Regions from separate parts of the Priestia sp. ST2 genome, predicted to be linked through region 1. Evidence: riboswitches for the same ligand, from Rfam matches in the RefSeq annotation. Region 1 holds a riboswitch; each other region holds the start of a gene.

Region 1 (10,675 bases):
TTGAATTTAGCAGCAAGCTCAGTTGCCTTTTGGTTATAAGCTGTTGCATCGTTCCATGCTTTAGAAGGCTGAAGCACTTCATCAGGAACGCCCGGAACATGAGTTGGAATCGATAAACCAAAAATAGTATCTGTTACTGTTTCGGTATTAGCGAGTTCTCCTTCAAGGGCTGCTTGAACCATAGCTCGAGTGTAACTTAACTTCATTCGTTCGCCCACCCCGTATTCACCGCCGGTCCATCCAGTATTTACAAGGTAGACATTTACATTATGTTCATCGATTTTCTTTCCTAGCATTTCTGCATAAGTTGTTGGAGCAAGAGGTAAGAAAGGCTCACCAAAGCATGTAGAGAAAGTAGCCTGTGGCGATGTTACGCCGCGCTCTGTTCCAGCTAACTTACTAGTGTATCCGCTCAGAAAATGGTACATTGCTTGTTCTTTTGTAAGCTTGCTGATTGGAGGTAAGACACCGAAAGCATCAGCAGTTAAAAAGACAATAGCTGTAGGGTGCCCGGCAACGCTTGGCAATACCGTATTATCAATAGAGTCAATTGAATAAGCGGCACGAGTATTCTCTGTTAAACTATTATCATTGTAATCTGCTACTTTCGTATTTTGATTTAACACTACATTTTCCAGTACGGCGCCGAAGCGAATTGCATTGAAGATTTGCGGTTCTTTTTCTTCGGAAAGCTGAATGCACTTCGCGTAGCATCCTCCTTCAATATTAAATACACCAGAGCTTGACCAACCGTGCTCGTCATCTCCGATTAAACGACGGTTTGCATCAGCAGAAAGCGTTGTTTTACCCGTTCCAGATAAACCAAAGAATAATGCAACGTCACCTTCTTCTCCTACGTTAGCAGAACAGTGCATGGATAGAATATTGTTTTGAGGAAGTAAGAAGTTCATCACTGAGAAAATAGATTTTTTCATTTCACCAGCGTATTCAGTTCCTCCAATTAGCACAATGCGTCGCTCTAACGAAAGAATAATGAAGGTTTCAGAATTCGTCCCGTCTGTTTCAGGATCAGCTTTGAACGTTGGAGCTGCTACAATTGTAAACGGCTTCACATCATCATTTGTTTTTTGTTCGGCTGAAGGGCGAATGAATAACTGCTGAGCGAATAGGTTGTGCCATGCAAATTCATTAACTACTTGAATTGGTAACTGATACTTTTTATCAGCTCCAGCATATCCATTAAAAACAAAAAGTTCATCCTGCTTCTTTAAGTGGGTTAAGACTTTTTTGTATAGCGCATCGAATCGCTGAGCAGAAATTGGCTGATTGACAGGTCCCCATTCAACCGTTTTTGAAGACACAGCATCGCTTACAATAAATTTATCTAAAGGAGAGCGACCTGTATATTTTCCGGTTTCGACTGACACAGCACCTGTAGAAGTCAGCGTTCCTTCGCGTCGAGCTAGAATTTTTTCAACAAGTTGTGGAACAGATAATTGGTGTTTTGTTGTTTTTAATTGAAGCAAACCATTTAATTCGATAGACATATCAACAGTACTCATGTGCACTACCTTCCTTTTTTAGCTATTATTTATTCATTAATGTTTGAAATTTATAATTAGTATAACACATTTATTTAATTATTCTATACTATTTAACTAAAAATGTTTGTGTATTATAAAAAAATGTACGTTATACCTATTTTAGACACATGTATATGTGCTAGGAGCGAAAAAAGTGAAGCTATTTTAAGTGAAAGCCTCATTTTGATCTGTCTTATTAACTAAACTTAGTGATGATTCTTAATAAGGTGTACTATTTCGGAATTTGAGTATGTTACATTAAAACAGATTCAAAAATAAAGAGATGATTTCCATTTGAATGTTGTTGACAGTGAAGCGCTTTTTCATGTATTATATGTCCTTGAACGGATACTCTCTTATCCCGAGCTGGTGGAGGGACAGGCCCTATGAAACCCAGCAACCATCGTCATTTTTTTGTGTAGACGATAAGGTGCTAACCTGATGCAAGGGCACAACCTTGATCGATAAGAGTGAAAGGCTTATGTAGAATTTGATACCTTTCCTCGATACAAGGAAAGGTTTTTTTATATTTTTTAACGTGTAATGAAAATAAGGGAATGAGTACCGTATCACAATGTATCGTATTTATAAGGAGGAAAACTGATGTCAACACAACGTCGTCTGTTCACGTCAGAATCTGTTACAGAGGGACATCCCGATAAAATTTGTGACCAAATTTCTGACTCAATTCTTGATGCTATCCTAGCAAAGGATCCAAATGCTCGTGTTGCTTGTGAAACAAGCGTAACAACTGGTTTAGTTTTAGTAAGTGGTGAAATTACAACTTCTACTTACGTGGATATTCCTAAAACAGTTCGTGAAACAATTAAAGGAATTGGCTATACTCGTGCAAAATACGGATTTGATGCTGAAACTTGTGCAGTATTAACATCTATCGACGAGCAGTCAGCTGATATCGCTGCTGGTGTAGACCAAGCGTTAGAAGCACGTGAAGGTCAAATGTCAGATGAAGAAATCGAAGCAATCGGAGCTGGAGACCAAGGCTTAATGTTTGGTTATGCATGTAACGAAACAAAAGAATTAATGCCTCTTCCAATTTCATTAGCTCATAAACTTGCTCGCCGTCTAACAGAAGTACGTAAAGAAGAAATTCTTCCTTACCTTCGCCCGGATGGTAAAACACAAGTAACAGTTGAATATGATGAAAACAACAAACCTGTTCGCATCGATACAATTGTTATTTCAACTCAGCATCATCCAGAAGTAACGTTAGAGCAAATTCAACGTAACTTAAAAGAATATGTTATTAATCCAGTTGTTCCAAACGAGTTAATTGATGAAAATACAAAGTATTTCATTAACCCAACAGGACGTTTCGTAATCGGCGGTCCTCAAGGAGATGCTGGTTTAACTGGTCGTAAAATTATCGTTGATACTTACGGCGGATATGCTCGTCATGGCGGCGGTGCATTCTCTGGTAAGGACGCAACAAAAGTAGACCGTTCAGCAGCTTATGCAGCTCGTTATGTTGCGAAAAACATTGTAGCAGCTGATCTTGCTGATAAATGTGAAGTACAACTAGCATATGCAATTGGTGTTGCACAACCAGTATCTATTTCAATTGATACATTCGGTACAGGAAAAGTTTCTGAAGAAGTACTAGTAGACGTAGTACGCAAAAACTTTGACCTACGTCCAGCGGGCATCATTAAAATGCTTGATTTACGTCGCCCAATTTATAAGCAAACAGCAGCTTACGGCCACTTTGGTCGTACGGACGTGGAGCTTCCTTGGGAGTTCACAGACAAAGCGGAAGCATTAAAAACTCAAGCTTTAGCTAAATAATAAAAAAATCTCCGTGAAAACGGAGATTTTTTTTATGCCCATTGAATATCTGCAGCAGATTTTTCTACGACACCTTCATATTCTGAAAGCAAATGCTGAAAAATGGCGTCCCATGATTGAGTAAGAGCATAGTGTCTCGCTGCATGGCCAAAGTGAAGCCGCTGGTGCAAATCATCGAGTAAACCTGTAATAGCCGAACTGAATTCTTCTAAGGAGTGAGGTTTGCAAAGGTAGCCGTTTCGCCCGTGCTGAACCATCTGTTTAACTCCTCCTGCATTTGCTGCCACTACAGGAGTTCCAGAAGCAAGAGACTCCAGTACAACATTTCCGAAGGTTTCTGTTTCTGAAGGAAAAACAAACAAATCAGATGATGAATAGATATGAGCAAGTTGCTTACCTTCAAGGAAGCCTGTAAATGTCATATGCTCAGATGCTTGCTGCTGCATTTGTTCTTTTAAAGGGCCGTCTCCCACAATAACCCAGTGAATTTGATGGCGGATATGATCCGGTAGAGATCGTGCGATTTTCATTAAAAAATCAGCGTTCTTTTCTTTAGCTAATCTTCCTACATACGTTAAAATGTAGGGCTTTTTAATATTATATTTAATACGAATATCAAAGCGGTCATAGTGGGGGTGAAATAATTTATGATTTACTCCTCGCGACCAAATAGATACGTTGTGAAACCCTTGTTCTTCTAGCTGCTGTTTGGTCACTTCAGAGGGAGCGAATATTTTTTGTACAGGTTTATAAAACCATTTCATATATTTTTGCAGTGGTACACGCATTTTTTCAAGTTCATAGTGAGATAAATAATCAGCAAAATTGGTATGATAAGAGCCGACAAGAGGAACACCTAATCTTTTCCCGTAATAGGAGCCGCAAAGCCCCATTGTAAAAGGAGTGGCCAAATGAATAATAGAAGGATTGAATTCCTGCAGCTGCTTTTTAATTTTTAGAACGTTTGGCAATGAAAAGCGGCTGTTTGGATAAAGGAAAAACGGCATGCTGGGCGAACGGTGAACATACGTTGAAAATGACTGATCATGAGCAAATTCAGGAGCAAATACCTGGATGGGAATTTGCTTTGATTTGACATACTGGGTAAACTGATAAAGTGTTTTAGCAGCTCCGTTAACTTCTGGAGCAAATGTATCCGTAAATAAAGCAATTCTCATTAGTACTCCTCCTATCAATTAAGTTAAAAATATGTTCAGTGACACAGCACCTGAAAAGATGCCCAGTATCAGGCCTACCATGACATCCGTCGGATAGTGCAGACCGAGATAGATTCTTGAAATTCCTACCGTTACTGCAAGAGGCAAAAGAACGGCAGTGAAGGCTGGATAAACAATCATAAGAGGGGTAACCAACGAAAAAATAGCTGTTGTATGCCCAGACGGAAATGAATGATCTTTTAAGGGATTTTCTAATACTTTTGTATATTTTAATTGAATATAAGGTCGTTTTCTCGGATATAGTTTTTTAGCAATGGCGACAGGAATATGACTAACGGCTAGAGAAAACGCACAAGCGTAAGCGACGGATGAAGGATGCAGAAATAGCAGCAAGCACGCTATCACAATGGTAAACGTGGCTCCGCCAGTGTGAGTTAGTAAACGTAAAAATCTATTTAAGTGCTTTCGATCAAAATGTTGGTTTACGCTTTTGAATAATCGGCATTCGGCATCATATACATACTGAATTAACTTGGCTTTCATAGAGTCGCTCCCTTTTCAATAAATACGTCTTTATTATTCAGTTTAATCTTTAATTGTGTAGGCAGTACTAAAACGATGTAAATTAATATGGAAATTTCTTTACAATTGTGGAGAGAATAGAACATGATTGGAGAGTTTGTGGAGATACTAAAAAAATTCCCTCAGTATGACTTTCTGAGGGAACGTTTCCTTTATAATGAAGAATCAGATTTCTTAATAGATTTATAATACTGCCCTTTTTCTACATATTCTGTACGAATGCGCTGCATATCTTTTAAATCCTCTTCTGTCAGAGTGCGGATTACTTTAGCAGGTCGGCCGAGTGCGAGAGTATTGGGGGGTATTTTTTTACCGGGAGGTACTAAGCTTCCAGCACCGATAAAAGCACCTTCACCAATTTCCGCACCGTCTAAAATAATAGAACCCATGCCAATGAGCGCGCGTTTGCGGATGATGGAGCTATGTAAAATAACTTGATGTCCTACTGTTACATCATCCTCAATAAGCAAAGGAGCATTTGGGCTTTGATGGAGTGTTGATTGATCTTGTATGTTTACTCGTTTACCAATAATCGTAGGTGAAACATCTCCTCTAATAACAGTGTTAAACCAAATGCTGCTTTCTTCACCAATGGTGACATCTCCAGTAATCGTGACATAGTCTGCGATGAAGCAGCTGGGTGCAATGGTAGGCATTTTTTCTTTATACGGATAAATCATCAAATCATCTCCCTTTATTAGTTGAAAAAAAGTAGTAAATCTTCTAATGTAAGTGTACAAAGGTTTTTTAAGCAGGTAAACAAAAAAAGGAAGAAGGAGTAACTCAAATGCATAAATGGGAAGCAGTAAATCCAAAAGGCGTTATTGTCATGGTCCATGGAGCAGCGGAGCATCACGGACGCTATCGCTGGCTGATTGAGATGTGGCGTTCGGTTGGAATGCACGTAATTATGGGAGACCTTCCTGGCCAAGGCTTAACAACAAGAAGAAGAGGACATATCCTATCCTTTGATGAATATGTGTATGAAGTGGAAGAATGGGTACGTGAAGCGCAAAAATATGATTTGCCTATTTTCCTGTTAGGTCACAGTATGGGAGGACTGGCGGTTATTCGTACGCTCCAGACAAAAAACCTCCCTATATGGGGTGCGATTCTTTCCTCTCCTTGTCTAGGATTAAAAGAGCAAGTACCGGCTTATTTAGATATGCTATCTAAAGGGTTAAATAAAGTCATGCCGAACAAACTTTTCGATTTAGGTCTCACTGTTGAAAAAGCAACAAGAAACCAAGAAGTTCGAGATGAAGATGAAAATGATTCACTGTATGTTACAAAAGTTTCTGTAAGATGGTACCGGGAATTGATCCAAGCTGTCAACTTAGCTTTTAAAGATATCGATCGTTTGCCTGATGTCCCGCTTCTTGTGATGCAGGCAGGAGAAGATAAAATTATTGAAAAGCTGATTGTTAGGCAGTGGTTTGATGAAATAGAGCTAAGTGAAAAAATCTACAAAGAATGGTCTCAGCTGTATCACGAAATCTTTAATGAGCCTGAAAGAGAATACGTTTTTACATATGCGAAAAGTTTTGTCGATCTTCACATTTAATAAGTGCGGTAAGAAATTGAGGTGAAAATAAATGAAGATTCCGTCTCATCCTATTTCATTAATGAGAAAAATTTATCGAGAAGTGTTTCCTGTCGTTCATCATGAGCTTAATCATTGGCGCGAACGAGCAAAAGAGATTCCTAATAAAGAATTGCGTACTCAAGCATTGGCAAGTATCGATACAAAAACTTTTCATTGTGAAGGAGGCGGTATCCTATCGATTTTAGCGAAAGAAAACATGATTGAATGCGTGAAATTTATTGTTGCTTACCAAACAATCAGCGATTACTTAGATAACTTATGTGACCGCAGCAATTCGCTAGACCCTAAAGATTTTGCCGCCTTACATGAATCGATGCCAGATGCGTTGACTCCTCATGCACCTCTTGGGGATTACTATCGTTTTCGAGCGGATAAAGACGACGGAGGATACTTAGCCGGACTTGTCCAGACTTGTCAGCAGTCCTTGCGAAAAGCTTGTAATTACCATATAGTCTCTTCACATTTATTAGAACTAGCTAATTATTATTGTGATTTGCAAATACATAAGCATGTTGAAATCAAGGAAAGAGTTCCACGATTAGAGAATTGGTTCGATGCTCACCGGCACAGTGTTCCTGAAATGGAGTGGTATGAATTTTCAGCGTGCTCTGGTTCAACGTTAGGAATTTTTTGTTTAGTTGCCTATAGCTTTCAAGAAGAGATGACCGAAGAAATGACGCAGAAAATAAAAGCAGGATATTTTCCTTATATTCAAGGCTTACATATTTTACTCGATTATTTAATTGACCAAGAAGAAGATAAAGCAGGAGGAGATTTGAACTTTTGTTTTTATTATCCTCATTATCAGCAAATGATGGATCGCTTTTTGCATTTTGTCGTAAAAGCGGACGAATATGCTAAAAAACTGCCGGATTATCACTTTCACTGCTTTATCTATAAAGGACTCTTGGGCGTTTATTTGTCGGATCAAAAAGTGCGGGCACAAAAACATGTTCATGTGAATGCACGTAGGTTAATAAAAGCGGGGGGAGCCCTCAGCTACTTTTTCTATATCAACGGACGCTTGTACCGAATGTTAAAAAGATAAGCCATATGCGGCTTATCTTTTTTCAATAGCAATGATGAAGGGAGGGTTGTTTTGCTGATTCATGAAACGATATTGTAAAACGTGAACGTCTTTTTGATCAAGATTTTGGACATGCGTTAGTAAATCGTCTCTTTCTTGTTTCCCTTGTTCGTGTCCATGATAAATAACGAGCACAATCACTCCTTCAGGTGCTAGCAAATCAAGTAACTGCTCAATTGCAGAGATTGTTGTTTCAGAAGTGGTGACAATGTCTTTATCTCCACCTGGTAAATAACCTAAATTAAAGACAGCGCCCGTGACTCGTCCTTTAATAGAACGAGGAAGCATGTTTATATTGCTGTGGCTTTCTTGGATAAGTGTTACTCTGTTTTCTACATGGTATTCTGTCAATCGCTGTTGAGTTGCTTGAATGGCTTGAGGTTGAATATCAAATCCATATACATGACCTGTGTCTCCGACTAAGTTAGCTAAGAACAATGTATCATGTCCATTTCCTGCTGTGGCATCAATCGCGACATCTCCTTGGGCCACAGCATTAGTGAGCAATGTGCGGGCAAAAGGCAGGATACGTTCTATTTTCATCTTTCCATCAACTCTTTTTCGTAATATTTTCCTTGATAGCTTTGACGACGTTGAAGCTCTTGATCAATGGCATTTAATACGCTCCACTTATTTACGCTCCACATCGGTCCAACCATGAGGTCTATCGGTCCATCGCCTGTAATACGATGAACAATCATCTCAGGAGGGATTACTTCGAGCTGATCGCATACAAGCTTTACGTATTCTTCAAATGAAAGAAATTCAACAAGGCCCTTTTCATACTGTTTGACCATAGGAGTTCCTTTTAGTAAATGAAGCAGATGAATCTTGATTCCTTGAACGTCTAATTTTGCTACTTCACGTACGGTTTCCATGATCATATCAGGTGTTTCTAAAGGCAAACCATTAATGATGTGAGAACAAACGCGAATACCGTGTTTTCGAAGCTTTGCTACTCCATCTACATAGCATTGATGATCGTGTGCCCGGTTAATAAGCAGTGAAGTTCGTTCATGAACAGTTTGCAGTCCAAGTTCTACCCATAGATAAGTTCGTTCATTTAATTCAGCCAAGTATTCCACCACATCGTCGGGGAGACAGTCAGGGCGCGTGGCGATAGAAAGCCCAACAACTCCGGGAAGCTTTAAGACGGCTTCATATTTTTCACGAAGCTCCTCGACAGGAGCATGAGTATTAGTAAATGCTTGAAAGTAAGCAACGTATTTTCCGTCTTTCCACTTATGATGCATTTTTTCACGGATTTCATTAAATTGTGTCACGAGGTCATCCGCTCTGTTTCCGGCAAAATCCCCTGAGCCGGCAGCACTGCAAAACGTACAGCCGCCGTGAGCTACCGTGCCGTCTCTGTTTGGACAATCAAATCCTCCATCTAAGGCTACTTTAAATACCTTATGGCCAAAGTGGTTACGTAAGTGGTAATTCCAGGTGTGATAACGTTTGTTTTCAGATTTATACGGAAATGGGTTTGTCTGACTCAAATCAGCAACCTCCTTTTTACATGCAATATACATCAACAAATTGTATCAAAAACGTGAAAAAGTGCCAAACAAATTTAAGGATGCTTATATTTAACAGGTTCTTCTTGTCGTAAAGAGAAGTAAAGTTGCGCAAAATAAGACAGAAATGAACGAATAGGAGGAATAGAGAATGACAACTCGTCAAGCAGTGGATCAACTTATGCAACAGTGTGAAGATGCTATTCGCTTTGGTCAAGGCCAGTTGCAGGAAGGCATGAAGCAAGAACATTATAACGACACTGAGTATACAAAAGCACAGGAAAAATTAGAAAATGCTTATAAAGAAATTGAAGAGTTTTCTCACAGTGCAAATGCACAGCAGAGAGAGCAGCTATATCGCATGCGCCTGCAAGTTCAGCAGCTGCAAAATAAATTGATCACAACTCAGCATTAAGGAGAGGATTTTATGGCAACGCGTTCAAATCAAAATAATCCGGAACAAAAAACAAAAAACGGGATCAACAGCAATGACATTGAGCTAGGAAAAGATTTTGATCCGGTAAAAGAATTAAAAGCACGAAACAGCAAGCGTGCACAGCCGGTTCGTTCGAAGCAAAAGTAAGCGATAAAAAGGTGGTTTTGCATGATATTGTCATGTGAAATCACCTTTTTAAATAGTCAGCGAATTTTAAATAAATTGTCTATATGTAAAAGCATTGCGAACCCTTTAAGAAAAGACTAGAATGTACGTTGGCATTCGAATAGATAGGGGGGAGATCAATGCCTAAATCACTTTGGTTTTTGATTATTGGTATGCTTGTAAACGTAACGGGAGCTTCATTTTTATGGCCTCTCAATACAATTTATATAAATGAACATTTAGGAAAGTCGTTGTCCGTCGCAGGAGTGGTTCTTATGCTGAATTCTGCTGCAAGCGTAGTAGGAAATTTGCTTGGAGGAACGCTTTTTGACAAAATCGGAGGATATAAATCCATTTTATCAGGAATTATTATTACTCTTATTGCATTAGTGGGACTCGTGTTTTTCCATGGTTGGCCTACATACGTTGTTCTCTTGGTTGTTGTAGGGTTTGGATCTGGTATTGTGTTTCCATCTATGTATGCAATGGCAGGGTCCGTTTGGCCACAGGGCGGAAGAAAAGCATTTAATGCGATGTACGTTGCTCAAAATGCAGGAGTAGCTATTGGCGCCGCGGTAGGAGGCATTGTAGCGTCTTATTCATTTACGTATATTTTCTTAGCTAATACAATTTTATACGTTATTTTTCTGCTTATTGCTATTTTTTCATATCGCCATATTTCGGTTACAGTTGGGCAAACGAATGTCCTTAATGAAGCTGGGAGCATTGGGCATAAAACGAAGCTGACTGC
Region 2 (10,675 bases), 1.0 Mb from region 1:
AAAATTTTAGGCAGCTTATGCTGTGCAAAGTTACTCGATACCCCTAAGCGAAGCGTTCCCGTAACGGTTTCGCTCATATTACGCATGCTGTCTTTTGTTTCCTGCAGCTGCTTCCACATATTTTCCGCATAGCGAACAAGATGCTCACCTTCAGATGTAAACTCAATTCCTTTTTTCGTTTTGAAAAAAAGCGACACGCCAAATTCTTCTTCAAGATTTTTAAGGCGGTAGCTTAAAGAAGGCTGCGATACGTAGAGCCTTTCAGCCGTTCGCGTAATGTTCTTTTCTTCGTGAAGAGTTTTAATTAATATCCAATCTTTTTGATCCATCCCGATTCCCCCTTGTATTTAGATTATAAAAAAATTTTTAAAAAGACAATAAATTTTATGTATTTTACTTATGACCACCTCTATTATACGATAAATGGCAAATGAACCGGTTCTAAATAGTAAAAAAATAAAATGGTTTGATGAACGCCTCGGCGTTTGTTAGTAGGGGAGAAAGGTGATTAATATGACGCGTATTCCTGTAACGGTTATGAGAGGTGGAACAAGTAAAGGGGTTTTTATCAATCATGAAGAAATGCCTGTGAACAAATCGGATTGGGAACCGTTTTTGCTAGATATAATGGGAAGTCCGGATCAACGTCAAATTGACGGACTCGGCGGAGCTAATTCGCTGACAAGTAAAATCGCGATTATAAAAAAATCAGATTTAGAAAAAGCTGACGTAGATTACACGTTTGCGCAGGTTAGCATCAGCGAATCTCTCGTTGATTTTAAAGGAAACTGCGGCAATATCTCTTCAGCGGTCGGACCTTATGCAATCGAACAAGGACTTGTACAACCTGTGGAACCGGTGACCAAAGTGCGGATTTATAATACGAATACGAAAAAAGTAATCGTAGCGGAAGTAGAAGTAGAAAACGGAAAAGTGAAAACAGAAGGATCCTGTATGATTCCTGGAGTGCCGGGTACGGGTTCACCCATTTATCTTTCGTTTGAAAACGGAGAAGGAGCCGTTACTGGAAAACTGCTTCCGACCGGGAACGCTATCGATCTTCTGCAAACATCCATCGGGACGATAAAAGCATCAATTGTTGATGTAGGAAATCCGCTTGTATTTGTTAAAGCAGAGGATATTGGCCTAAAGGGAGCAGAACTTCCGCATGAATACACGGACAAACAGCTGAAGCTATTTGAAGAAATTCGCTCCATTGCAGCGGAAAAAGCGGGGCTCGCACCTCAAGACAAAGCAACCAAACTGTCACCAGCGGTTCCAAAAATGACGATTATTTCTCCTCCTATGGACCATCGCGACGGGACTGGCAGAGAAAAAGCTGCTTCTCAAATGGACGTATTAATCCGTATGATGTCGATGCAAAAACCGCATCAAACGCTTGCGATTACAGGAGCAATTTGTACGACGGCGGCTATCTATACAAAAGGCACGCTTCCGTCAGAAATGGTTCAATTAAAAGGCGATACCGTTCGACTTGCTCATCCAATGGGAATTATGGAAACCAGTGTGGATCTAAAAGATGGACAGGTTAACGGAATCAAAGTAGTGCGTACAGCCCGTCTTATTTTTGAAGGATTTGTTTATACAAAGCATACGTATGATGTATGTTTATCAAGTTAATAATGTTCTCTAAAAAAAGCTCTTTCTAGGAAACTAGGAAGAGCTTTTTTATGTTAGAATATTTTTACTGAATATTGAAAAAGTGGGTGAAGGTATGAAAAAAAGAACGTATATTGATCTAAGCCACATCATTGAAGACGGAGTTATCACACATAAAGGCTTGCCGGCACCGATCATTTGCGACTATTTAAGCCGAGAAGAGTCTAGAAAGCTTTATGAACCAGGCACTGAATTTCAAATCGGTAAAATTGAAATGGTCACGAATACCGGTACGTATATTGATGTGCCGTTTCACAGATACAAAGACGGAGCGGATTTAGCTCAAACGGCTATTGATAAAACAGCCGGATTAGAAGGAATAGTCGTTTCAGTTGACCCGACTTTAAAAGCCATTGATGAATCTCATTTTCAACATGTAGACGTAAAAGGCAAAGCGGTATTAATTCATACAGGATGGGATCGTTACTGGGATACAGACGAGTATTTAGAAAACCATCCATACTTAACAGAAAGCGCGGCAGCTTATTTAGTGTCTCAACAGCCCGCTCTTGTCGGAATTGATTCGATGAATATTGACGATACAAAAGGAAAAGCAAGACCAGCTCATACGCTGCTGTTAGGTTCGGACATTGTAATTGCTGAACACTTATGTCACTTAAATCAACTAACGGAGTCCTTTTTATTTTACGCCGTGCCTCCTAAAATAAAAGGAGTTGGAACGTTTCCGGTAAGAGCATTTGCGGAGGTAGAAAGAAGATGATCCAGTTACATAGATATAGAGAAGTGCAGGAATTTAAAAACCAAGTAGAGCCGCTTTTATCAAAGAATGAAGTTCTTCATAACTTAGCGCTCGGCATTTTACACAGCTTGCAGGAAAACAGCAAACCAAATTTTATGGGTGTTATTTTAAAAGACAGCCGTGCTGCGCTTGTGTTGCTGCAAACCCATCCTAAGCAAATCATACTGTCTCAAATACAGCAGCTAACGGAGGGTGAACTAAGCGAAGCGGCAGAGCTGTTACAAGAAATCGACATACCGGGCTTAGTTGGAGAAAGACAAATGGTTTTATATCTTTCTCAAAAACTAGCAGATTTAAAAAATCAAGAAGCTTCTTTAAAAATGGATCAGCGCATTTACCAATTAGACAAAGTAAAAAAAGCTGCGGAAGCTGACGGAGTGCTGGTAAAAGCAAGATTGGAACACCTTCCGCTCGTGACAGAATGGATTTGGGAGTTTATGGGCGTCATTGGAGACCCTGTATCAAAAGAACAAGCTGCCAAAACAGGAGAAGCTTTTATTAAAGCAGGAAGGTTATTCCTATGGGAAGTGAATGGCAAGTATGTGTCGATTGCCAATGCTACGCGTCCAACGGCCCATAACATTACGATTAACTTTGTATACACGCCTCAAAAAGAACGTAAAAAAGGCTATGCCTCAAGCTGTGTATCCACGCTTTCTCAGCTTATGCTAGACGAAGGATTTCAAACAACAAGTTTATACACAGACATGACAAATCCTACGTCTAACAAGATTTATATGGAGATTGGGTATGAACACGTGGCCGATTCCGCATTGGTTTTATTTCATGAAAAAAAGTAGCAGACAGCCTGCTACTTTTTCTATTACTTAAGGTTTTTTAACTAAATTAACATGATTTAACGTTTTGCTATCATCAAAAATGAATTCAAGATCATAGGCGCCGGCGTGATAGGTGTACTTCGTTTGAGTAGTACCATCACCTTTTACTTTGCCTGTAAAGTTCGGCTGACCTAATTCTTTCTTTAAGTTAGCTTGGGTGATGGAGCCTAGATTTGTTTGACGCTCTACATTTGTACCAAAATAGCGGATTTCGTTAATGACGTTATTTTGATCATAGCCAAATGCGTATCCAGGGTGACCCATTTCCGCGTGATAGTAGTCAAAGTTGTTTGATGAACCTTCAGGCGGGGGACCGAACTGATCGCGAACGTCTTGACGCAGTGTTTTACCAATTTTGAAGTCTGCCGTTAAGCGTGGCACTTCACCTTTTACTGCGGCGTTGTAAATTTCATTAATGTTTTTTACAGCTGTTTGACTTTGACTGCTTGTTTCTTGAGATGTAGCTGCATGTGCTGGTGTATCAAGCTGAGCGACAGGAGCAAATCCAAACGCAGTAATTCCTGTAATCGTTGCAGCCGCCGCTGCTTTTGATAGTCGTTGTTTCATTTTCATGATTTTTTCCTCCTATATATAACGATTTAGCAACCTCAGTCTACCTAAAAGAACAGGTAGGCCAGAATAATCAAGGAGTCTTAGTTTAGTTGGTAACTGATATATATATAATTTAACACGTCTTTTAGAATGTAAACGTCAGGTAAAGTAAAAAGCAAAAAACGATTCATTTATCATAGGTGAAAAGATTGGTTTATATTCCTTTATTAGGTAAAAAACGTAATATAGAGAGGGTTCTAATGTTTTATAAAAAACTAGATAATAATTGTAAGTATGATACAATAAATCAAGTATTTGTTAAAAATACAATATTTATTTCTGGAGTTTTGATGTATGGAAAAAAATTTGATGAGAGGTACGCTTTTATTAACAGCGTCTTCTTTATTAACAAAGATTTTAGGCTTTATTTATATTATTCCTTTCACAGCCTTAGTGGGAACGTCAGGTTACGCGCTTTATAAGTATGCATACGGTCCATATACCTTGATGCTAAGCTTGTCGACAATGGGTCTTCCGCTTGCTGTTTCGAAGTATGTATCGAAATATAACGGTCTTGGAAACTACCGTGCGGGACAAGATCTGTTAAAAGCAGGAATTCTATTAATGACAATAACGGGCATAATAGGTTTCTTAGTCCTCTATACAATGGCACCGTGGCTCGCTGAACTAGTCATTAACGGAAAAGATTCCTCAGGAAATAGTCAAAAAGACGTAGTGTACGTCATCCGAATGGTAAGCTTTGCTTTAATTATTATCCCGCCTATGAGTCTATTACGAGGCTACTTTCAAGGTAACCAGTCTATGGGACCGTCCGCGCTAAGTACGATTATTGAACAAATAGTGCGAGTGTTGTTCATTTTAGCAGGAGCATACGCTGTTATTCACCTTTTTCATAGCACAATGACAAAAGCTGTTGGAATCGGCACGTTTGGAGCGTTTATTGGAGGCGTAGGGGGAATTGGGATTCTTGGAGCGGTTTATTTGAAGCGCAAGCGGTTGATTATGAAAGAAGTGAACAGCGGAAAGAATAATAAGTCCGTTTCGTTCTCTTCAATGTTCAAAGAGATTGTAACGTACGCCGTTCCGTTTGTATTAGTTGGTTTAGCTATTCCTATCTATCAAAATATTGATACGTTTACAATTAACATGCTCTTTCAATCAATAGGATATGGACAAGCTAAAGCCGAAACGATCAACTCCGTTATTGGATTAGCCCAGATTTTGGTGATGGTGCCAGTATCGTTAGCGACTGCCTTCAGCATGTCACTGATTCCGGGCATTACGTCTTCTTTTGTGCAAGGAAATTTACGGGAAGTAAAAGGGAAAATTACAAAAACGCTGCAGCTGCTGTTATTTTTTACTCTTCCTGCTGCCGTGGGGCTTTGTTTATTAGGCAAGCCGGTATATATGATGATTTTTGGAGCAAAAAACAGCCCTGAAATCGGTGGAATTGTTTTACAATGGTACGCGCCTGCTGCCATTTTATTTGCTCTTTTTACAGTAACAGCCGCAATTCTCCAAGGAATTAATCAGCAAAAGAAGCTAATCTTAGGCTTGGGCTTAGGAATTGTTGTGAAGATAGTATTAAACGTACTGCTGGTTTCATGCTTAAAAGAAATTGGACCGGTTGTCGCGACTTACGGAGGGTATGGTGTATCGGTTATATATAACTTTTATTTAATTGAAAAATCCATTTCTTACCGAGTTCAATCACTGGGACAAGCTGCGTTGACACCTGTTTTATTAGTAAGTGTGATGTCAGCCGCTGTGATTATCGGCAATTATACTTCTCACTATTTTTTAGAAAATAAGCTGTCTGCATCTTCACTTGCGATGAGCACATCTTGTATTTCAATTGCTTTAGGTGCTGCCGTGTATCTAGGACTTGGCGTAAAAACAAGTTTAGGGCAATCCGTTGTATTAAATAGAAGAAAAAGAATGTAAAGGAGAGAAAGTAGTGTCAAAACGATTTGTACTAACCGTGGCGGCTGGAGGGTGTATAATAATTTCCGGCGCGCTGCTGCTATTAAATTGGGAAAGATTGTTTGGCGATTATCGTCCCGTTCAAACAGCAACAGCTGTATTCAAGCTAGAAGTGGGAAGTCAAGATGTAGCGAGGACTACAGATTCAGATGATGCTCTTCACTATATGGTGAAAAAAGGACATTTAGATGAATATATTCATATGATGAATGAAAAAGGCTATATGTTAAAAGAAAAAGATATTGATCATAACCGACTTGTTTTTAACGATGGACAAGAGGATGAGCAAATTTACTACAAGCGTTTTGCCAAGAAGTATACGATGATTGATGGAGAAGGGTAAAGGTTTTATATGGTATTTTAGTAGACTAAAATCTTATAACCCTACCTGTTTTTAAAGTTTTTTTGCGGAAAAGAAAAATAATATTGACAATTATGACAAAAAGCTTAATACTGACTTTATTACATAAAACAAATACAATTTGTTTCCTTATCAAGAGAGGTGGAGGGACTGGCCCTGTGAAACCCGGCAACCGCTGTCTATGACAGAATGGTGCCAAATCCTTAAGAGTGTACTGCTCTTAGAGATAAGGAAGAAGCTGAAACAAAGCTCTTCCTTATTTATTTAAGGAAGGGCTTTTTATGTATAAAAAACAATGAGGTGATAATTTGAACAAAGCAGACCGTATTAAACGAATGAAAACACCGGAAATTGATCCAAAGTATGAAGGACGAGTGCCTCCGGGTCAGGTAGTAACGGAGCGCTTTCCGATTTTACATGAAGGCGACGTGCCGGAGTATAACTTAGAGGAATGGACGCTTCGGGTATTTGGGTTGGTAGACAAGGAAGTGACGCTTTCGTATCAAGATATATTGGACATGCCGCAAACGACGGTGAAATGTGATATTCACTGCGTAACGAGATGGACAAGGCTTGATAATGAATTTACGGGCGTGCTGTTTACAGACTTTTTAAAAGCAGTTGGCGTGGAGCTAAAAAGTAAATACATCATGCTGCACGGAGATAATGACTATACGTCAAACATTGAGGTAAAAGATTTACTGAGAGACGATATTCTTCTCGCTCATTCCTTTAACGGAGAGCCGCTTACAGCTAAGCACGGATATCCGCTGCGATTGGTTGTTCCGCATTTGTACTTTTGGAAAAGTGTTAAATGGCTCCGAGGCTTTGAAGCTATTGATGAAAATCATCCTGGCTTTTGGGAGCAAAACGGCTTTCATCTTAGAGGAGATCCGTTTAAAGAAGAGCGTTTTTCTGGAGAAGATTTAGGCATTCCAGAAGATGAGTGGGTACATAAAGACTATGATTAATGAAAATGCCTATGCGTGTGCATAGGCATTTTGTCAGCGCTGGCGGTTTAATTCCCACACAACGTGGCGAAGTTCAGGCAAAATCAGCTTGGTCATAGCTAGACGAACAGCACCGCTTGATCCTGGTGTAGAAAAAACGGCTTTTTCGTTAATCGTCCCGGCAATTGCTCGGCTCATAATTGCTGCGCTGCCAATGTCTTCGGTGTAGCTCAGCATGCGAAACAGCTCGCCAAACCCAACGATTTCTTTATGAATCAGCGCTTGAACGGCTTCAATTGTGACGTCTCGTTTTGTAATGCCGGTCCCGCCGTTTGTGAGAACAACGTCAATGTCCTCAGCACTGCATCCGGCAAGTATCGCTTGTTGAATCGACGTTTGGTCGTCTTTTACAATTTCATAGGAAGCGACCTGCATGTCGTGTTCTTTCAGAAGTTGGATCATTAGCGCGCCGCTTTTATCGGTTTCTTTTGTACGTGTATCTGATACTGTAATGACTTTGCAGCGAACGGGCTGTGTTGCTTTGGATTTATGTTCATGTACGCTCATTATGTACCTCCTTTACGCTTCCGTACGCTTGTAGTCACCATTTTTGCCGCCAGATTTTTCAAGCAGATACGTTTCGCCGATAATCATGCCTTTATCAATGGCTTTGCACATATCATAAACGGTTAGAGCGCAGGCAGAAGCGGCAGTTAAAGCTTCCATTTCAACGCCCGTTGAGCCTTCCGTTTTAACAGTTGCTTCTATTAATAAACGGTACTGATCATTGCTTGTATCCCAGTCAAATGAAAGGTTTACGCCTTTTAATAAAAGAGGGTGACACATAGGAATAATGTCAGACGTGCGTTTTGCTGCCATGATTCCCGCTACTTGTGCGACAGCAAGCACGTCGCCTTTTCCAATTTTATGTTCTACAATGGCTTCGTGAATTTCTTTGTTAACGAGTATGCTTGAACGAGCTGTTGCAACGCGGCGCGTGATAGATTTTTCGCTAATATCGACCATGTTGGCACGGCCCTGGTCATTAAAATGTGTAAAAGAAGACATCGGTGTTTTCATCCTTTTTCAGTAAATTTTGTTGTATGATAGAAATAGTGAGATATGCTATGATTTTACACCATAGCGTAAAAAGTGAACAGACATAAAGGAAGTGAAGAATGTATGTTAGAAAGCAGAACACCTATTTCAATTCCTGAAGCAATTGAAAAAGTCATGACTTATAAAAGAAAAGGCAGCATCGAACGCGTATCGATCACCGAAAGCTACGGACGCTATTTAGGAGAAGATATTATCGCCGACCAAAACGTTCCTCATTTTAATAAATCGCTTTATGACGGCTTTGCGGTTCGAGCGCAAGACTGCGTAGAAGTCTCAAGTGAACATCCTGTTGAGTTCGAAGTAGTAGGTGAAATCGGTGCAGGCTTTGTTTTTGAAGAAGAAGTAAAGCCGTTTCAAGCGGTGCGTATTATGACAGGAGCGCAGGTCCCTCATTCATGTGATGCGGTTGTGATGCTTGAAGTAACGAAGTCGTATGAAAAAGAAGGCAAAACGTATATGGCGTTAAGCAGGCGGGCTTCAAAGTGGGAACACATTGCATTAAAAGGAGAAGAAACAAAAAAAGGAGACGTGCTTGTTTCCAAAGGAACGCGCATTAATCCAGGCGTCACCGCTTTTTTAGCTACGTTTGGCTATGCGGATGTCGCTGTCGTGAAGCAGCCCGTGGTTGGCGTGTTAACAACAGGAAGCGAACTGCTTGATGTGAACGAGCCGTTAGAACCAGGAAAAATTCGCAACAGCAACTCCTATATGGCACTTGCGCAAATTGTAAGAAGCGGGGGAATTCCGAAATACTTAGGAAAGCTTGAAGATGATTTTGACCGCTGCTATGAAGCGGTAGAAAAAGCGCTTGAAGAAGTGGACATTCTACTAACAACCGGCGGGGTATCCGTTGGCGACTATGATTATTTGCCGGCTATTTATGAAAAGCTTGGTGCGAATGTGCTGTTTAACAAAATTGCGATGCGCCCAGGAAGCGTTACAACAGTCGCAGAACGAAACGGACAGCTGCTGTTTGGACTATCAGGAAATCCATCTGCTTGCTATGTCGGGTTTGAACTGTTTGTTCGTCCGATTGTTCGCAGCTTTTTGTATTCACCAGCGCCTCATTTACATAAAACAAAAGCGGTATTAAAGGGCCGTTTCAAAGAACCTAATGCTTTTACGCGAATGGTGCGAGGAGAGATTTCAGATGAAGGCGGAAAGCTTGTTGTGACGCCTGTTGGCATGGACAAGTCAGGGGCTATTTCATCATTAGCTGCAGCAAACGCGCTGATTGTTCTTCCAGGAGGAGAGCATGGATATGACAAAGGAACAGAAGTGAACGTGCTGCATCTCGAAAACGAAGGAACAAGTTCGCTATGGGTATAAATAGCATTCTGCTTATTGCTTGTCCTTTTTTTCAATAAGAACTTGAAGCAGCTCTGTAATTCTATCTAATTTGCTTTCAATGCGAACAAGTAAGTAAAAAGATAGGGCAATTGGAAAGCCTAAATCTTTAATATAGCTAACTAAGTTTTCTATAATAGCATACCTCCTTCACTTAGAAGATATATTATAATATGTGATTTCTCAGTATTTTTTAACTCAAGATAAAGATAGGGAAAATGGTGAAGGAAGCATTATTTATAAAGGACCCAATAAAGATAATATTGGAGAAGTTACATATAAAATTGAAGGTAGTTATGGCAGTATCGATGTAACTTCCACACCAGTGGATGGCAAAATGGGTATCAATGATGCTTGTGAAGGGTGTGCAAAACAAGATAGTTCTGATCCCTTTCATGTAACTATCAAATGGGACGGTAAAACAGAAGAATTTGATTTAAAAGCAAAATAAAAGGTGGTGAAAGAGAAACTTCTTTCACCACCTTTTATTTTTACTACCTAGAATGGTAATTACGGTAACTACTCGTGTATAGGCCATACCTAAAATACACTAATTTATTAATTAATATATTCGATGTTTAAATTTCTTCTTTTTCTACTGTTCTCGCATTAATAAGTCTATATATGAAAACATTAATACTCATTGCACATCCACATATTGAATCTTCTCGAATCAATAAAAAGTGGAAGGAATCCGTTTTGAGGCAAACGAATTTAACTGTTCATGTCCTATCTTCCACCTTTTGTCGAGTATCGTGCAAATAAAATCAGTGACTATGATATTATTCAAAGTTCAATTCGCTATGTAAAGCATATTGCAAATACAGAATTAAATCCGAAAATTCGTCTTCGTAACTATTTAAAACAGCTAGCTGTTTTAAATATGAGGAACTAACTTTATAGAATATTTGATTTTATGGGAAATGTGACGTTAGATCATTTACTATTTAGAAGTATTGGACATCTTGAGGATGACGCGTATAAAGATATGTAAAAAAAGTTGAAGATAAAATTAATCATCACCTTTTTAACGCAGAAAAAACTCCCTATTTTCGTAGGGAGC
Region 3 (10,675 bases), on a different contig from region 1:
AGCCGTGAGAGGCATCACTTCCATCTTGGTTTTTGCAAGCTCTACTCCAGACCAGTAATCAGGATACCCAGGATCCGGAACCAGCACCGTATCTCCAGGATTTAACAAGCACTGCGGGATTTCAACAAGTCCACCCTTTCCGCCAAATAAAATAGCTACTTCTTTTTCAGGATCTACATCAACGCCATATTCTCGTTTATAAAAAGTCGCAACGGCCTCTTTTAAAAACTGGTGCCCCCGAAATGGAGAATACTTATGATGCATAGGATTAGCACTTGCTTTTTGCAGTGTTCCTACAATATGTGAAGGAGTAGGCTGATCAGGATTTCCCTGCCCTAAGTTAATAACGTCGTGCCCTTGGGCCATTACTTTTCCTACCTTGCCCACAAGTGATGCAAAAAATTGTTTTGGTAAACTTTTTAATAGTTCCGATTGCTCAAATTGTTTCATCATCGCACACCTTCTCAAAAAATTCTTGAAATTCTAGTCACAAATAATATATTGTAATACTCAACTTGTAAAGTCATTTTTTTCAACTACTAAAAAAAGGACGGATGATAAAGTGAGTGTAAAAATTACGTGTTTGCAGCTTGATATTGCGTTTGGAAACCCAACTAAAAACCGAAAATATATCGAACAAAAAATGACGGAAGCCCTGAAAGAAAACCCTGATATCCTTGTGCTTCCTGAGCTATGGGATACAGCTTATGATTTGACGCGGCTAGACGAAATTGCAGATGATGAAGGACAGCAAGCCAAGCAATTAATCTCTCAGTTTGCTAAAACGAACGAAGTAAATATTGTGGCAGGTTCGATCGCGAAAAAAACAGAGCAAGGCGTCACGAATACGATGTATATTTTTGACCGAAAAGGTCGTGAAGTATCACAATACAGTAAACTGCACTTATTTAAATTAATGGATGAACACCTGTATTTAGAAGCAGGAACAGCAAAAAATCTTTTTACACTTGAACAGTCACTGTGCGCAGGAGTTATTTGTTACGATATTCGTTTTCCAGAATGGATTCGGGTTCACACTAGCAGCGGAGCAGAAGTCTTGTTTGTTGTCGCTCAGTGGCCGGCTCCAAGACTTGCCCACTGGAAAGCCCTGCTCATTAGCCGTGCAATCGAAAATCAATGCTATGTAATCGCATGTAATCGTGTAGGCCAAGATCCTAATAACACATTTGCCGGACATTCCTTAGTCATCGATCCGTGGGGAGAAATAATCGCTGAAGCTGGCGATAGCGAAGAACTTTTGAGTGCTGAGGTTAACCTGGAACTTGTAAAAGAAATTCGTAAACAAATTCCCGTCTTTACAGATCGCCGTACAGAATTTTATTAATTATGTATTGACAGCCGTTTTTTTGCATGATACGATTTTCACCAGATATCATAAAATATTCAAACAAATCAAAATTGAATAAGTAATCGTACTCTTATCAAGAGTTGGCTGAGGGATTTGGCCCTGTGAAGCCCAGCAACCGACCGTCATTCCATCCTAAGATGGATCACACCCGTAAAACATGTTTTACAAAGGCACGGTGCTAATTCCAACAGAAAGTAATTTTTTCTGGCAGATAAGAGGTTTGAACACTACAATCAAGCCTCTTTCCAACGAAAGAGGCTTTTATATTTTCTAAAATTATAAAAGCCTCCATATATTCTTAAACCTATTAACTTAGTAAACAAATCAGTTTAATAAACTATGGAGGGATTCCGATGTCAACAACAAAAACAGAGAAATATCACCCTTTAACAGAAATTTCAGCAATCAAACTTGTGAAAAAGCTAGGTCTTTTTGATGCCACAGAAGCACTGACTGCCCGTGAAATTGGTGACGGCAACTTAAATCTCGTCTTTCACATCATAAATGATCAAACAAATAAATCCATTATCGTCAAACAAGCGCTTCCCTATGCAAAAGTTGTAGGCGAAAGCTGGCCTCTATCCTTGAACCGTGCCACAATTGAAAGCAATGCGCTCAAGCAATTCGGTGCATTTACGCCAGAACTTGTGCCCGCTGTTTATTACCACGATGAAACGCTTGCTGTTACGGTCATGGAAGACCTGTCTCATTTAACGATTTCTCGCGCCGGACTTATTCAAGGTGAAAGTTATCCTCTGCTCTCACAGCATATCGGTTCTTTTTTAGGACATATTGCGTTCAAAACGTCTGATTTCGCCTTAAAACCTCAGGATAAAAAAGAAGAAGTTGTTAAGTACAGCAACCCCGACTTATGCAATATTACGGAAGATTTAGTTTTTACAGATCCTTTTTTTGATATTGATACAAATGAATTTGAAAAAGCGCTGCGTCCTGATGTAGAAGAATTGTGGAATGATGGTGATGTAAAGCTACAAGCAGCAAAATTAAAATATAAATTTTTAACAAATGCGCAAACGCTAATCCACGGTGATTTACATACAGGCAGCATCTTTGCTAGCAGTCAAGAAACGAAAGTGATTGATCCAGAGTTTGCTTTTTACGGTCCGTTTGGATTCGATTTAGGGCAATTTGTTGCGAATTTATTTTTAAATGCTCTTTCTCGAGAAACAAATCGCGAACCGTTATTTGCACACATTACGAACACATGGAACGTATTCAAAGATACCTTTACGGCGCTTTGGCATTCTGAAAACACTGAACCTTTCGCTAAAGATGAGCGCTTATTACATGAAATTTTAACGCAAACGTGGCAAGATGCTGTTGGATATGCAGGATGTGAAATCATTCGACGTACGATTGGCTTAGCTCACGTGGCGGACTTAGACGAAATTTCTTCAGAGGAAAGAAAAATTAACGCTAAACGTACTGCGTTAAAAATTGGACGCTATTTGCTTCTGCACCAACAAGATGTTTCACCAAATGAATTTGAACATTTACTTCGATAACGAATAATGTACACAATGAAAGGATCGGTATCAGCATGACAAATACACTATCACTTCCGCGCTCAGTGGAATGGAATGAATCATATATTACTTTATTAGATCAGCAGCAGCTTCCTGGCAAAGTTGAATATATTAAGCTGCAAACCATTAAAGACGTATGGGATGCTATCACTACCTTGAAAGTACGCGGAGCTCCTGCAATTGGCATTACGGCGGCTTTTGGTCTTGCTCTTTCTGCGCTTAGCTATGACACAGATTCAGTCAAGGAATTTAACAAAAAACTAGCTCTTGATCAACAGTATTTAGCTAGTTCACGCCCTACTGCCGTCAATTTATTTTGGGCATTGGAGCGCGTAGCGAAAAGCGCTGAATCCGCTTCGTCCGTTAATGAAGCTAAAACAAAAGTTGTTCATGAAGCTATTCAAATTCAAGTAGAAGATGAAGAAACGTGCTACCGAATTGGAGATCATGCTCTTTCTTTATTTAAAAAGAAAGATAAAATCATGACAATATGTAATGCTGGTTCAATTGCTACAGCTTATTACGGAACAGCCTTAGCACCTTTTCACTTGTCTAAGCAGCGCGATATTCCGCTTGAAGTATTTGCCTGTGAAACAAGACCCGTTCTTCAAGGTTCTCGCTTAACAGCCTGGGAACTTCAGCAGTCGGGAGTGGACGTGACGCTGATTACGGATAATATGGCCGCTCATACCATTAAAACAAAAGGAATTAATGGGATTATTGTAGGTGCTGACCGCATTGCAGCAAATGGCGATACGGCTAACAAAATTGGAACATATGGACTTGCTCTTTTAGCGAAAGCATTCGGTATTCCATTTTACGTAGCAGCGCCGCAGTCCACATTTGATTTATCTATTCAAGACGGCAGCAGCGTCCCTATTGAAGAACGTTCACCTAAAGAAGTAACGCACATTGGAGATACACAAATTGCTCCAGACGGAATCTCTGTGTACAATCCAGCTTTTGATGTGACGCCAAGCGAACTGATTACGGCCATTATTACAGAGCATGGAATTATCCATTCCCCGTCTTTGGAATCCATTCAAAAAGTTTTGCTGCAATCTGCTCAATAAAAAAAGCCGCTGCTATGCGGCTTTTTTTTGTTGATCACTGGTTTTCACCTGCATTTGTAACACAATTGTAACAGTACTCTCTTCTTTTTCTACATATATTATAGGGGATTCTTTTTGAATAAGGGGGAGTAAATATGAGTTCAGAGCAAAAAACGGATAAAAACAAAGCGCTGAATCGTAAGCAGCACTATCAGCTATTCGATTTATCCAAAGATGAAGAACTAAATTCCCTTCCTTCTCCTCAGCAAATTGACGGTGTTTTTGTGCAGGGAGAAGGCTGGAAATTGGACGGTGAATAGTTATTTTAACTCCAGAGCGCCTTTTGCTACATTTCTTTCAAGCATTAATAGTTTCTCTTTTATATGAGTTTGGGAACCTGCATAACCTGTTAAAGCTCCATTTTTTCCAATCACACGGTGACAAGGTAAAATAATAGGCAGTGGATTTCGACGATTCGCTTGTCCCACAGCCCTTACGGCTTTAGAGCGATTAACAGACTCCGCTACATCACTATAAGACCACGTTTGTCCATAAGGTATACCTTTAAGCGTTAACCATACTTCTTTTTGGAAGTCTGTTCCTTTTATATCCAAAGGCAAATCAAATGTTAACGTGCGCCCTTCAGCATAATCCTGCAGCTGTCGCTTTGCTTCTTTCACATGATGATAATTTTCGTCATGGACAAGTTTTTTAAGCTGCTCGTTATGATCATCGCTATCAAACCAAATATGTTGAACCCCTTTTTCCGAGGCTACAATATAAATTTTCAAATCAGAAAATAAATTCATTTCTCCGTAGTACATATTTTTTATCCTTTCTAATTAAGCTGGAAGAATAACATGAAAAGCTGTGCCTTCTCCTATTTTGCTTTCCACTTCAATTCGCCCTTTATGTTCTTCGATAATTTTATATGAGACCATCAAACCGAGTCCCGTTCCTTTTTCTTTTGTCGTATAAAATGGTTCTCCTAAGCGCTTGATGCGCTCTTCGGGCATTCCGTCCCCTTGATCTCGAATGGAGACCGTCACGTAGTGCGGCTCTGTAGAGGAAACTTCAACAATAATTCTTCCTCCGTTTGACGTGACTTCAATTGCATTTTTAATGACATTTATTAGTACTTGCTTAATTTGGTTCGGCTCGCAGTATACCATTGGCAGCTGAGGAGACACACTTAGTTCAAACTGAATATTTTCTAAAAGCGCTTGAGCATTTAATAAATCAATCGTTTCTTTAACAACCCCAGCTAGATTTTTCTTTTCAAACTTTACGGCCTGTGGCTTAGCGAGTACGAGAAACTCTGTAATAATGGTTTCAATTCTTTTTAATTCGGATTTAATAATATCAAAATAAAGAGAGTGATCTTCTTGAATGCTGCTTTCTAACAGCTGCACAAACCCTTTTAAAGCTGTCATCGGGTTGCGGATTTCATGCGCAATCCCAGCTGCTAACTGGCCGACTACTTGAAGCGTATCCGATTTTCGAATCTGCTCTTGCATTTGATTTCGTTCCGTTACGTCTCTTAAAAGCGTCATATATAGACCTGGCAAGATATCTTTTTTCGTGGAAAATTCGATATTTTTAACTTTTTCGTTCCCCGTAACGTACGTAATCTCTCCTTCTGCTTCCCCTTTTTGCTCAATCGTTTCTTTATGCTCAATGACCGCATCTAAATTCGCTGAAGAAATAAAATCCTCCATGGAGTGCGCACAAATCTCCTCTTTGCTGAGTTCTAGAATATCACAAAGAGAAGAATTTACATCAATAATATTTCGCTTGCCGTCCCATAAAACTAACCCATCGATCGAACCATTAAAAATCTGTCTGAATTTCTCTTCGTTATTCCGAAGCTCCTGTTCGATTTTTGTACGTTCACTGATGTTTCGAAAAATCGTTAAATGGTCTCCTTCTATAATGCCTTTTTTCCCTGTGAATTCCAACTGTTTGATTTCTCCATTTGGCATGTAAAAAGGAAGCTGATTACGAATTTCTCCTTTTGTTTGAAACGTTTGGAGCACCTTTAACGCACTAAAGCTTTTTGTATCGATAAACGTATACAAATTGCTTCCAATTAATTTGTTTAACGGCAGCTCAAATGTACGCGAAGAAGCAAGATTAGCGTTCAAGATTTCACCATCATCTCTCCAAATCAAGATCGCTTCAATCGCATTTTCAAAAATAGCCCTGAAATTTTTTTCGCTTCTCAACAGTTGCTGCTCCATCAGCCGTTTTTCCGTCACGTCTCTCATAATGGACATATAGTATTGACTGTATATATTAGCCGTTGTGGTAAATTCAAAAAAAGTAACGTCTCCATTTTCGAGCCTGATCGGTAGCTCACCGCTTGTCTTTCCTTCTTGATGCAGAGTTCTCCATAATTTTTTCACCTTATAATGATAAGTAGGTTCTACAAGCTCTTCTAATGTTTTGGTTAGAAGCTGTGCTCTTGTATAATTTAATCGTTCGCAAAATGAAGGGTTCGCGTCGATAAGCTGACCCGTTCGATCAAAAATGACAATTCCGTCTACCGCTTCATTAAATACATCCATAAACATATGATGACTAATAAACCGTTCATTTTCCATCATTTTGTGCTGCGTAATATCCCGAAATGTACACACAATAATGCCCGACATGTGACTATGTTTGTGTGAAGTAAATTCAACATGTTTCATCATGCCGCTTCGAAGCGTCATCGCGCCTTCATATTTGAAATAGCTTTCTTCTAAGAGTGCTGGATAATACGCTTCAATCATGTCATACGGAAAATACATCAGAAAATCTTTCATTTGATACGTTAATAGCTCATCCTTTGTTTTTTCAAACAGCCCGCAGGCTGATTCATTTGCATTTATAACTTGAAAATACTCATCAAATACGACAATGGCATCTAATACGTCATTAAAAATAGCTCGTAGCTGCTGTAATTCACCTTGCTGCTTTTGCTCAGCTTCAGATGTTAATTCTCTGTGTGGTGACATGCTCATTGCTCCTTTCTTTTGCACTTCCCATTTCCCCACCTTTTATCTATAGACTTAGTATTCTACAAGATTTGCTTTTTACCTTTTTAAAATTAGCCACGTTTATTCAAAATGCGACATTTCTTCACATTATCCCGCTATTTAGAAATGGAGCATGAATAAAAGAGGCTGAGACATAACAAAATGAATCCAATCTAAAGACGAACAAATGAGATGCATGAGCTAGCTGAACCGCTTGTGACACCGCAGTTGATTTCCGTGCAAGACTTCGCTTTCCGCGGGCGGACGGTGAGCCTCCTCGTCGCTTCTGCTCCTGCGGGGTCTCATCTGTTCCGCTTTTCCCGCCGGAGTCTTCGCCTTGCCCTCCAATCAACTGCTAGAAGGAATGAAACAGCTAAAACCTATGCTCAACATAACAAAGAAAACGAACCGTGAATCAAACATGTTGATTCACGGTTCGTTTTTCACTTCGGCTAAAATACGTTTGTCCCAGTCTCATCGATCATTCACTACAATATAAGTGGCTTGAATAGGTCCATGCACGCCAACGACTAAATTCATTTCAATATCGGCTGAATTGCTCGGTCCCGTAATAAAGTTAATGCAAGAAGCAATCGTTTCTCCTCGCTCTACTTTTTCATGAATCATTTCAGCGGCTTGTGTCATGCGAGGAACAATTGAGCTTTGAGGAATGATTGCAATATAAGTGGCGGGCAGCAAACTGACCGATCGTCCTTTTTCAGCGCTGCTGAACAAAACAACTGTGCCGGATTCCGCTAGCGTCAAATCACTGAAGGTAATGCCAACATTTGCTTGTTCAGCTAGTTTAATATTCTCGTCGCCTTTTGCAGAATTCCATACATGAAGGCTACTGCTTGTTTCCCATTTCTCCATCAGCAGATTCAATCCATATTCGGAAAACCTAGGATCATCCCACGTGCTCACAAGACCATTTCCATAGTTCGCTACGGCTTCCTCAAGGACAGCTGGCAAGTGTTGTGATGATGTTTCTACATAGCGAGTATGAATACGTTCGCAATGGTTTTCAAGCTCTTTCTTTAATTGATCCGGCGAATAGCTGCGGTAGACCTCATGCTGAGGAGCGTGCTTCCATTGTGGCCTTACTACGCCGTTTGTTCGTCTGCTTCTCTTAAGATTAGCAGCAATATTGTCTAAAAAACTGTCTCTATTTTGAATGCTTCCGTTCATCATTATCACTCCTTTTATCAAACCAATCTCGTAAGCGCTCTTTTGTAGGCGCTGGAAACTCTCTGCTTTCCGTCCACGCTTTTAATGGACCAGGCCCCTTGGAAATACTGCTTCCTGACATAAAAGGAGTAAGAGCTGCCGGTGCTACTTTAGCGCCCACTGTATATAGAGAAGAAGAAGCTGCTCCCAAGCCAAATGCTTTCATCGCCAGCTTTTCCGAAATAGGTGCTTTTCCTTCTTTTTCGACAATTCGCTGACGGTGCTTGTGCAATAGCTCATGCAGCGGAATTTTGACCGGACAGGCATCTGTACAGGCTGCGCATAGCGTTGAGGCATATGGAAGCTCTTTGTAATCTTCATAGCCTCCAAGCAAAGGAGATAATACAGCTCCAATCGGACCTGAATAAATAGATCCATATGAATGTCCTCCAATATGGCGATACACGGGACATACATTCACACATGCCGCACAGCGAATACACTGTAAAACAGATTGAAACTCAGTTCCTAAAATCGCAGATCGTCCGTTATCTACAATCACTAGGTGAAATTCTTCCGGTCCGTCTACTTCCCCTGGAAGTCTAGGTCCCGTAAGTGCCGTTACGTAACTTGTAAGCCGCTGACCTACTGCACTTCTAGTTAAAAGGCTTACCAACACTTCAAATTCTTCAAATGTTGGCACAATTCGTTCCATTCCCATCACCGTAATCTGCGTTTTAGGGAGGGCGGTCGTTAGCCTTGCATTTCCTTCATTGGTAACAAGTGAAATAGATCCAGATTCTGCAATCGCAAAATTACATCCCGTGATGCCAATATCCGCTGATAAAAATTCTTTTCTCAGCATTTCCCGGGCATGAAGGGCTAGTTCTTCAGGTTTTTCTGTTTTTTTATAAGAAAGCTTTTCCTGAAATACATCTCTAATTTGTTCTTTATTTTTATGAAGTGCAGGAGCTACGATATGAGAAGGCGGATCGTGATCATCTACTTGCAGAATATATTCTCCTAAGTCCGTTTCAATAACTTCGCAGCCCAGTTCTTCTAATGCAGCGTTCATATGAATTTCTTCTGTAACCATTGACTTGGATTTAACCACTTTCTTTGCCTGTTTTTGCCTCGCTACATTTTTTATGTACTCATTCGCTTCTTCAGCTGTTTGAGCGAAAAAAACGTGGCCTCCGCGTTTAGCTACATTATCAGTGAGCTGTTCTAAATAGTAATCTAAATTTTCAAGCGTATGCTGACGAATTTCTTCCCCAAGCGCTCGCCATTCTTCCCAGTTTCCTAACTCTTCTGCCGCATCTAATCTACGGCTTCTTAAGCGCTCTTGAGCACCTGAAACCGCAAAGCGCATAAACGCATTATTGACTCCATCATCAACACGTTTTTTAAACTGATCGTTTCCTATTTTCATAGACATTTGGTATTCTCCTTTCTTTACATTCTGCTATTTAACACTTCAGCGATATGCATCACTTTTACGGGCTGTCCTTTTCGTTCAATTCTTCCTCCAATATTCATAAGACAGCCGCAGTCTGCTCCAATTAAGTACTCTGCGTTTGTCTTAGCTATACAACCCACTTTTTCATCGACCATTTGTTCGGAGATTTGCCCCATTTTAACCGAAAACGTCCCGCCGAATCCACAGCAGTTATGACTGTTTTCAAGGTTTTCCATTTCAAGACCCTTTACATTGTTTAATAGTGTAAAAGGTTCTTTTTTTACGTTTAGCAAACGCGTCATATGACAGGAAGAATGATAAGTGGCTTTACCATTTAAACTGGCTCCCACGTCTTCAACTTTTAAAACGTTTACAATAAAATTCGTTAGCTCATACGTTTTATCAGCAAGCTTCACGGCAGGTTCATGCCATGCAGCATCACCTCCAAAAAGATGAGGATACTCTTTGAACATTGTCACGCACGATCCAGACGGAGATACAACGTATTCTGCATGCTCAAACGCTTTTATCATGTTTTTCATCGCTTCTTTTGATTCTTTTACGTAACCGCTGTTATACGCAGGCTGCCCGCAGCAAACTTGGCTCTTTGGAAAATCCACTTCGCATCCTAATCGTTCTAACAATTCTACCGTCGCTTTTCCTACATTTGTTTGAAACATATCAATCAAACATGTCGCAAATAAAGATACTTTCATCATTTGCTCCCTCCAAGCTGATCATTTTACTTCTTTTAGTTAACAGGTCATCAGATGACTTAATGCTATTATACTCCTATGTTTTTCTAATTTCACTAGTTTTTCAAAAATACCTTTCTTTGTTTGCTATCTTTTTTCATAAAAAATAGGAAATTGAGATACGTGAAACCTACGTTTGCCATAACATTAAAAAAATCTGACCGGTGAAGATTCTCTATCAAGAATCTTCACCGGTCAGATCTTCCTTTAACTAAACTACTTTTGTCTTAGCTTCTTACTTATTTATTTCCAAAAATCATCAAATACTGTGATTGGCAATTGGCGTTTATGCTGCGTTTTTAAGAA

The links. A riboswitch is a leader RNA that binds a small molecule or an ion and turns the genes downstream of it on or off. The one in region 1 is predicted to bind S-adenosylmethionine.
Region 2: another riboswitch for S-adenosylmethionine. It lies ahead of AC0KUU_RS05500 (sulfite oxidase-like oxidoreductase); the one in region 1 lies ahead of metK (methionine adenosyltransferase).
Region 3: another riboswitch for S-adenosylmethionine. It lies ahead of mtnK (S-methyl-5-thioribose kinase); the one in region 1 lies ahead of metK (methionine adenosyltransferase).

Annotation. Positions count from the first base shown of each region.
Region 1 is NZ_JBVVNT010000001.1:36,865-47,539, forward strand. It holds gene pckA (phosphoenolpyruvate carboxykinase (ATP)) at 1-1,523, opposite strand, end outside; SAM riboswitch class I at 1,898-2,015, shown strand; gene metK (methionine adenosyltransferase) at 2,148-3,350, shown strand; gene AC0KUU_RS00215 (glycosyltransferase family 4 protein) at 3,383-4,528, opposite strand; gene AC0KUU_RS00220 (phosphatase PAP2 family protein) at 4,547-5,071, opposite strand; gene AC0KUU_RS00225 (gamma carbonic anhydrase) at 5,263-5,790, opposite strand; gene AC0KUU_RS00230 (alpha/beta fold hydrolase) at 5,898-6,674, shown strand; gene AC0KUU_RS00235 (tetraprenyl-beta-curcumene synthase family protein) at 6,706-7,764, shown strand; gene mnmM (tRNA 5-(aminomethyl)-2-thiouridylate-methyltransferase MnmM) at 7,777-8,346, opposite strand; gene mnmL (tRNA modification radical SAM protein MnmL/YtqA) at 8,343-9,305, opposite strand; gene AC0KUU_RS00250 (YtzC family protein) at 9,475-9,738, shown strand; gene AC0KUU_RS00255 (hypothetical protein) at 9,751-9,906, shown strand; gene AC0KUU_RS00260 (MDR family MFS transporter) at 10,065-10,675, shown strand, end outside.
Region 2 is NZ_JBVVNT010000001.1:1,065,476-1,076,150, forward strand. It holds gene AC0KUU_RS05465 (LysR family transcriptional regulator) at 1-329, opposite strand, end outside; gene AC0KUU_RS05470 (2-methylaconitate cis-trans isomerase PrpF family protein) at 514-1,641, shown strand; gene AC0KUU_RS05475 (cyclase family protein) at 1,736-2,401, shown strand; gene AC0KUU_RS05480 (GNAT family N-acetyltransferase) at 2,398-3,240, shown strand; gene AC0KUU_RS05485 (YjgB family protein) at 3,268-3,852, opposite strand; gene AC0KUU_RS05490 (putative polysaccharide biosynthesis protein) at 4,186-5,796, shown strand; gene AC0KUU_RS05495 (hypothetical protein) at 5,810-6,178, shown strand; SAM riboswitch class I at 6,323-6,429, shown strand; gene AC0KUU_RS05500 (sulfite oxidase-like oxidoreductase) at 6,505-7,167, shown strand; gene AC0KUU_RS05505 (MogA/MoaB family molybdenum cofactor biosynthesis protein) at 7,201-7,713, opposite strand; gene moaC (cyclic pyranopterin monophosphate synthase MoaC) at 7,726-8,214, opposite strand; gene AC0KUU_RS05515 (molybdopterin molybdotransferase MoeA) at 8,329-9,594, shown strand; gene AC0KUU_RS05520 (YvrJ family protein) at 9,607-9,750, opposite strand; gene AC0KUU_RS05525 (hypothetical protein) at 9,788-10,063, shown strand.
Region 3 is NZ_JBVVNT010000003.1:306,369-317,043, forward strand. It holds gene AC0KUU_RS14050 (pyridoxal phosphate-dependent aminotransferase) at 1-450, opposite strand, end outside; gene AC0KUU_RS14055 (carbon-nitrogen family hydrolase) at 563-1,345, shown strand; SAM riboswitch class I at 1,437-1,587, shown strand; gene mtnK (S-methyl-5-thioribose kinase) at 1,723-2,895, shown strand; gene mtnA (S-methyl-5-thioribose-1-phosphate isomerase) at 2,931-3,989, shown strand; gene AC0KUU_RS14070 (hypothetical protein) at 4,124-4,288, shown strand; gene AC0KUU_RS14075 (methylated-DNA--[protein]-cysteine S-methyltransferase) at 4,289-4,792, opposite strand; gene AC0KUU_RS14080 (PAS domain S-box protein) at 4,811-6,967, opposite strand; gene AC0KUU_RS14085 (hypothetical protein) at 7,092-7,340, opposite strand; gene AC0KUU_RS14090 (LutC/YkgG family protein) at 7,463-8,176, opposite strand; gene AC0KUU_RS14095 (LutB/LldF family L-lactate oxidation iron-sulfur protein) at 8,154-9,593, opposite strand; gene AC0KUU_RS14100 ((Fe-S)-binding protein) at 9,611-10,330, opposite strand; gene nadE (ammonia-dependent NAD(+) synthetase) at 10,613-10,675, opposite strand, start outside.